Linked DNA regions of Neorhizobium galegae bv. orientalis str. HAMBI 540. Each later gene encodes a partner of the first gene's protein in a complex. Links are inferred from orthologs where the notes say so. Each region holds a gene or a part of one and is shown on either strand. Other genes may lie near its edges.

What was found.
Region 2: the proteins of ccmB (region 1) and ccmE are in contact, whole or in part, in a solved structure (PDB 8CE8), measured with the Escherichia coli proteins. The link is inferred for Neorhizobium galegae bv. orientalis str. HAMBI 540 from one-to-one orthologs.

What each region holds. Positions count from the first base shown.
Region 1 is NZ_HG938353.1:3,787,763-3,791,007, forward strand. What follows is about bases 176-3,106. They hold ccmB (heme exporter protein CcmB), read left to right. Parts: upstream 176-1,276; coding sequence 1,277-1,936; downstream 1,937-3,106. Other genes in these bases: ccmA (heme ABC exporter ATP-binding protein CcmA), read left to right, coding at 403-1,047; RG540_RS18445 (heme ABC transporter permease), read left to right, coding at 2,026-2,784; ccmD (heme exporter protein CcmD), read left to right, coding at 2,790-2,960; RG540_RS18455 (DsbE family thiol:disulfide interchange protein), read left to right, coding at 2,957-3,106. In the rest of the region: aconitate hydratase AcnA, read right to left, coding at 1-132; more of RG540_RS18455, read left to right, coding at 3,107-3,245. UniProt on the Escherichia coli protein: Required for the export of heme to the periplasm for the biogenesis of c-type cytochromes.
Region 2 is NZ_HG938353.1:858,696-861,988, forward strand. Bases 304-3,282 are described here. They hold ccmE (cytochrome c maturation protein CcmE), read left to right. Parts: upstream 304-1,532; coding sequence 1,533-2,033; downstream 2,034-3,282. Other genes in these bases: ccmI (c-type cytochrome biogenesis protein CcmI), read left to right, coding at 400-1,536; RG540_RS04425 (heme lyase CcmF/NrfE family subunit), read left to right, coding at 2,030-3,282. Also shown: RG540_RS04410 (membrane protein), read left to right, coding at 1-252; more of RG540_RS04425, read left to right, coding at 3,283-3,293. UniProt on the Escherichia coli protein: Heme chaperone required for the biogenesis of c-type cytochromes. Transiently binds heme delivered by CcmC and transfers the heme to apo-cytochromes in a process facilitated by CcmF and CcmH.

The DNA.
Region 1 (3,245 bases):
CATGGAGAAGGGCAGCTTCGAAACGCCGGCCAGGCCGTTCTGTTCGGCCTTCGGAAGGCTGTAGTAAACGTAATCCTTACCGCCTACGGTAAGGATGGAGCGACAATTGAAACTGTCGAGAGACTTAGCCACGGAAAATAACCCCGCTGATTAAAGAGCCAACACGCGCGTGCGGACGCCTATGCACTTCATGCACATCAGGATGCGGGTGCGACCATTTCCGCTGTCCGCACGAGAAGACTTTTGGGATCTTCAGGTTCGGCGGAAGATTGAAATCACGCCGGCCGCTGGCGTGGTTGCAGTGCTTATAGATAATTTCTAAGAAGGGTTCCAGACGCTTGGCGCCCATTCCGAATAAATTTTCGGAATGCGATGATTAAAATCTTAATGAAGGTCTCCAGCATGCGGCTTTTGGCCGAAAACCTGAGCGCAAGACGCGGCGAAGACCTGATTTTCACGGATATCTCCTTTGACCTCGGAGCCGGTGAAAGCCTCGTCCTGACTGGCCGCAACGGATCGGGGAAATCGACGCTGCTGCGCGTCGTGGCCGGATTGCTGCACGCTGAAACCGGCCGCGTGAGCTGGATCTCCGAGAGTTCCGAATCAGGCATGCGCGCCGCCGAGGCCTGCCACTATCTCGGCCACCGCAATGCGATGAAGGCGGAGTTGACGGTCTTTGAAAATCTGGGCTTCTGGAAGGATTTCCTCGGCGATGCGGAGGACGGCAAGGGTATCTCCCCGGGCGAGGCCGCAGAGTCCGTGGGTCTCGGGGGGATCATCCATCTGCCCTTCGGATATCTCTCCGCCGGCCAGCAGCGCCGCATGGCGTTTGCCAAGCTGCTGGTCGCTTACCGCCCGGTCTGGATATTGGACGAACCCACCGCCGCCCTCGATGTGAGCGCGGAGGCCGTGTTTACCGAGTTGATCAAGGCGCATCTTGCGGCCGGCGGTATTTTATTGGCCGCGACTCACCAGCCGCTGGGGTTGGAGAATGCAAGGGAATTGCGGATGGCGGGGTTCGCGGGCGTGACGGAGGAGAGATGGTGATCGTCCTGCCCCGCATTACCCCCCTCTGCCCTGCCGGGCATCTCCCCCTCAAGGAGGGAGATCGGCAAGACGTCGGACCTTCGCCAAATGTTGGACGTTTTGGAATTGGCGCCCGTAGACTGAAACTCGACTTTGGGGCAAAGCGGCAGCTCCATCCGATCTCCCCCCTTGAGGGGGAGATGCCCGGCAGGGCAGAGGGGGGTAAGCCCCAAACGCAAGGCCTCCCACTATGACCGCCCTCCTCCTCCGCGACCTGAAACTTTCGGTCCGCGCCGGCGGAGGCGCGCTGATCGGGGTCCTCTTCTTCATGACGGTCGTCGCCGTCATCCCTTTCGGCGTCGGCCCGGACCTCAATCTGTTGTCCCGCATCGGCCCGGCGATCGTCTGGATCGGCGCGCTGCTGTCGGCCCTGCTCGGCCTCGACCGCCTGTTCCAGACCGAGCGCGAAGACGGATCGCTGGACCTTCTGCTGATGCAGGAACATCCGCTGGTGCTGACCGTGCTGGTCAAATGCCTGGCCCATTGGCTCGGCAACGGCCTGCCACTGGTGATCGCATCGCCACTGCTCGGCCTGTTCATGAACATGGACGAGGTGGCGATCGGCGCCACCATGCTGACGCTGCTGGTCGGCACGCCGGCGCTGACCTTCATCGGTGCGGTGGGCGCGGCCGTCGCGGTCGCCCTGCCGCGTGGGGGGCTGCTCGTCTCGATCCTTGTCCTGCCGCTCGCGATCCCCGTGCTGATCTTCGGGGTCAGCGCCTCCTATGCGGCTGTCGAGGACCCTGCCCCGTTTATGCCGCCTTTCTTGATATTGGTGGCGATCACGATGTTTTTTGCCGTGCTCGGTCCGCTCGGCGCGGCACTGGCGTTGCGCAATGCCGGCGATTGACTAGAATCGGATTAAACGGGGTCGGATCGACGACCAGCGAATTGACCAGGATCAAGCTGATTTTTCCGCGCGCATATTAGAAAGTGCCCATGACCGAAAGCCTCGCCATCAGCAAGTTCAGCGACCTGGCCAACCCGACGCGATTTCTGGCGCTGGCGGCCCGTATTCTGCCGTGGATGGCGGCGGCGACCGTGATCGTCTTCGCGATCGGGCTCTATCTGAGCTTCACGACGGAAGGCGATTACCAGCAGGGCGCGACGGTGCGTATCATGTACGTGCATGTGCCCTCCGCCTGGCTATCAATGATGTGCTACACGGTCATGGCCGTTTCGGCGATCGGCACGCTGGTCTGGCGCCATCCTCTCGCCGACGTGTCGCACAAGGCGGCAGCTCCGCTAGGCGCCGCCTTCACGCTAATCGCGCTCGCCACCGGCTCGCTTTGGGGCAAGCCGATGTGGGGCACGTGGTGGGTCTGGGATGCCCGGCTGACCTCGGTCTTCGTGCTATTCCTGATGTATCTCGGCCTGATTGCGCTCAACCGCGCCATGGACGATCCGTCGCGGGCGGCCCGCGTCTCCGCCGTGCTGATCCTCGTCGGTTTCGTCAACATCCCGATCATAAAATTCTCGGTCGACTGGTGGAATACGCTGCACCAGCCGGCCAGCGTCATCCGCATGGGCGGCCCGACCATCGACCAGGAATTCCTCTGGCCGCTGCTGATCATGGCGATCGCCTTCACCCTGCTGTTCTTCACCCTGCATGTGATGGCGATGCGCAACGAGATTTGGCGCCGCCGCGTCGCAGCCCAGCGCCGCATGGCCGCACGTTTGGCTGGCCGGGAAGCTTAGAGATCATGACCCACACGTTCTACATCGCCATGTCCTATGCCGTAGCGGCCGTCGTCATCCTCTGTCTGATCGCCTGGACCTGGCTGGACGGGCGCGCGCGTCAAAAAGAGCTGGCCGAACTCGAGGCTTCCGGCATCCGCCGCCGCTCCGCCCAGCCGACAGGTGACGCGGCATGAGCGTCGAGACCGGAAACCAGCCAGCCCCGCGCAAAAGCCTGGCGCGTTATGCGCTGCCGCTGATCCCGCTGGTGATTTTCCTCGGTTTTGCCGGCGTCGCCGGCAAGATGCTCTACGATCAGGACGTCAACGGCCGCGACGTCTCAGCCATCCCCTCGGCCCTGATCGGCAAAAAGGCGCCGTCGCTGGCGCTGCCGCCGCTTGAAGGCTCGAACACCGCAGCGCTGACGACCGCAGCGATCGTCGGCAAGCTGACCCTGGTCAATGTCTTCGCCTCCTGGTGCG
Region 2 (3,293 bases), 2.9 Mb from region 1 along the record:
ACGCTTTCCGCAAGCGACCGTTCCCGCGCCCTGGAGGCGGAATATCGCGCCCTGGAAGGGGCGGCCGGCGGCGAGGCCATCACCTGGAAGGGTGACGACGCGAGCGGCCAGGTGGTCGCCAATGCTCCCTATCAGGTCGGCACCCAGAACTGCCGCCAGTATCGCCATACGGTGACCATGAATGGCCGCGACATGACGGCGCGGGGCGCTGCCTGCCGCAATTCGAACGGCACGTGGACGCCGCTCACCTGATTTCCTCTGCCGCTGTTTGACATGGGTCATGGCCGCTGGATCGGATTAGGTCCATATGAGGCTTGAACTTGCGGCCAAACGCCTCAAATTCGCGTCAACGCCGGCTGCGCTGTTGGAAAGCACGGGCCGTTGCAGTAATGGGCCACTATGGTTTTATGGATCATCCTCGCAGCTCTGACGGCGGCCGTTGCGGCAATCCTCATCCTGCCCTTCGCCCGAGCCACCAAAACAGCATCCGCTGACCGTGCCGGAGAGGTCGCCGTCTATCGTGACCAGCTGGCCGAACTGGACCGGGACCGAGCCCAGGGCCTGATCGAGCCGCAAGAGGCCGAATACGCCCGCGCGGAGATCGGCCGCCGGCTGCTGGCTGCGGCCGGTGCCGGGGAAGCCGACGGGATTGCCGCTCCGAAGACACGCAAACATGGGCTCGCCACTGCCATCGTAACGCTGGTTCCGCCCGTCGTCGGGCTCTGTCTTTACCTGGCGCTCGGTAATCCCGGGCTGCCGGATCAGCCGCTCGAAGCGCGGCTTGCCAATCCCGGCAACAATGTCGCGCTGCTGGTCGCCAAGGCCGAGCGGCATCTCGCCGAAAACCCCGATGACGGTTCCGGCTGGGACCTGCTCGCGCCGATCTATTTGCGCTCCATGCGGCTCGGTGATGCTGAAATGGCCTATCGCAACGCGATCCGCATCCTTGGGGCCAGTCCGGTCAGGCTCGCGGGGCTTGGCGAAACGCTGGTCGCATCGAATGACGGGATCGTCACCGAGGACGCGCGTTCCGTCTTCGAGCAGGCGGTGAAGCTCGATCCGGACAATCCGCGTTCCCGCTTCTATGTCGGCCTCGGCTTAGAGCAGGCGGGCAGGGCGGCAGAAGCAAGGGCGCAGTTCGAGACGATTGCAAAAGCCTCGCCCGCCGACGCGCCGTGGATGCAGCTCGTCAACCAGCATATCGCCAAGAACGGCGGCACCATCGTGCCGGGACGGGACACGGCGCAGGTTCCGGGAAATCCGAGCCAGGCGGATGTGGCGGCAGCCGAAACCATGTCGCAGGGCGATCGGCAGGCGATGATCCGCGGCATGGTCGACAGCCTTGCGGAACGGCTGAAGCAGGATCCCAATAATCTCGAGGGCTGGGTGAGGCTGGTGCGCTCCTATTCCGTGCTCGGAGATAAACCCAAGGCAGAAGCGGCGTTGAAGAGCGGCCTCAAGCAGTTCCCGTCATCAGGAGAATTGGTGGCGCTGGCCAACGAGATGGGGCTTGCCGTCGAAGGAGTGGCCCAATGACCCGCAAACAGAAGCGGCTGGCGGTGATCGCAGGCGGCATGAGCTTCATCCTCGTCGCGGTGCTGCTCGTCATGTTCGCCTTCAGCCAGTCGGTCGCTTATTTCTTCATGCCGGCCGACCTTGCCAAGGCGGACGTCAAGCCCGGTACGCGCATCAGGCTTGGCGGGCTGGTGGCCGAAGGCTCGGTGAAGCGCGGCCAGGGCTCGACCGTGAGCTTTACCGTGACGGACGGCACCGGCAATGTGCCGGTCACCTATACGGGCATCCTGCCGGACCTGTTTCGCGAGGGCCAGGGCGTGGTGACCGAAGGCGCGTTCGATGCGGCATCGCATGGTTTTGTGGCCGACAGCGTGCTTGCCAAGCATGACGAAAACTACATGCCAAAGGAAGTCGCCGACCGGCTGAAGGCGCAGGGCGTCTGGAACGAAGGCCAGGGGAAACAGGGCCAAGCCAATCAGGGAAAACCCGGCAGTGCCAAGGGAGCGGTCACGCAATGATCATCGAGATCGGCCATTACGCGCTTGTGCTGGCACTTGCGACCTCCCTCATCGTCTCCGTCCTGCCGGTGATCGGCGCAAGGCGCGGCGACGTGGCGATGATGGCGCTGGCGCCGACCGGCGCGCTGGTGCTGTTCGCGCTTGTCGCCTTTTCCTTCGGCGTTCTGACCTGGGCTTATGTGGTCTCGGACTTCTCGGTGATGAACGTCTGGGAGAATTCCCATTCGCTGATGCCGCTGATCTATAAATTCTCCGGCGTCTGGGGCAATCACGAAGGTTCGATGCTGCTCTGGCTGCTGATCCTCGTTTTCTTCAGCGCGCTGGTGGCGGTGTTCGGGCGGAATCTGCCCGATACGCTGCGGGCCAATGTTCTTGCCGTTCAGGCCTGGATCTCGACCGCCTTCCTGTTCTTCATCCTTTTGACTTCCAATCCGTTCCTTCGCCTCAACCCGGCGCCGGCCGAGGGGCAGGACCTCAATCCGGTGCTGCAGGATCTCGGCCTGGCGGTTCATCCGCCGCTTCTCTACCTCGGTTATGTCGGCTTTTCGGTCTGCTTCTCGTTCGCCGTCGCGGCGCTCATGGAAGGCCGCATCGATGCCGCCTGGGCCCGCTGGGTGCGGCCGTGGACGCTCGCCGCCTGGACCTTCCTGACCGCCGGCATCGCCATGGGTTCCTACTGGGCCTATTACGAGCTCGGCTGGGGCGGCTGGTGGTTCTGGGATCCGGTCGAAAACGCCTCCTTCATGCCCTGGCTCGCCGGCACGGCGCTCCTCCATTCGGCGCTGGTCATGGAAAAGCGTGAGGCCCTGAAGATCTGGACCGTGCTGCTGGCGATCATGACCTTTTCGCTGTCGCTGCTCGGAACCTTCCTAGTGCGCTCGGGCGTGCTGACCTCGGTGCATTCGTTTGCGACCGATCCGACCCGCGGCATCTTCATCCTCTGCATTCTCGGCATCTTCATCGGCGGCGCCTTCGCTCTGTTTGCCTGGCGGGCGCCGATGCTGAAGGCGGGCGGCATTTTTGCGCCGATCTCGCGCGAGGGCGCGCTGGTGCTCAACAACCTGATCCTGACGGTGGCCACCGCGACGGTGCTGACCGGCACGCTCTATCCGCTGATCCTCGAAACGCTGACCGGCGAAAAGATCTCGGTCGGCGCACCGTTTTTCAACATGACCTTCGGCCTGCTGATGTTGCCGCTGCTGGTCGCCGTGCCGTTCGGGCCGGTGCTTGCCTGGAAGCGCGGCGATCTCCTGGGCGCCC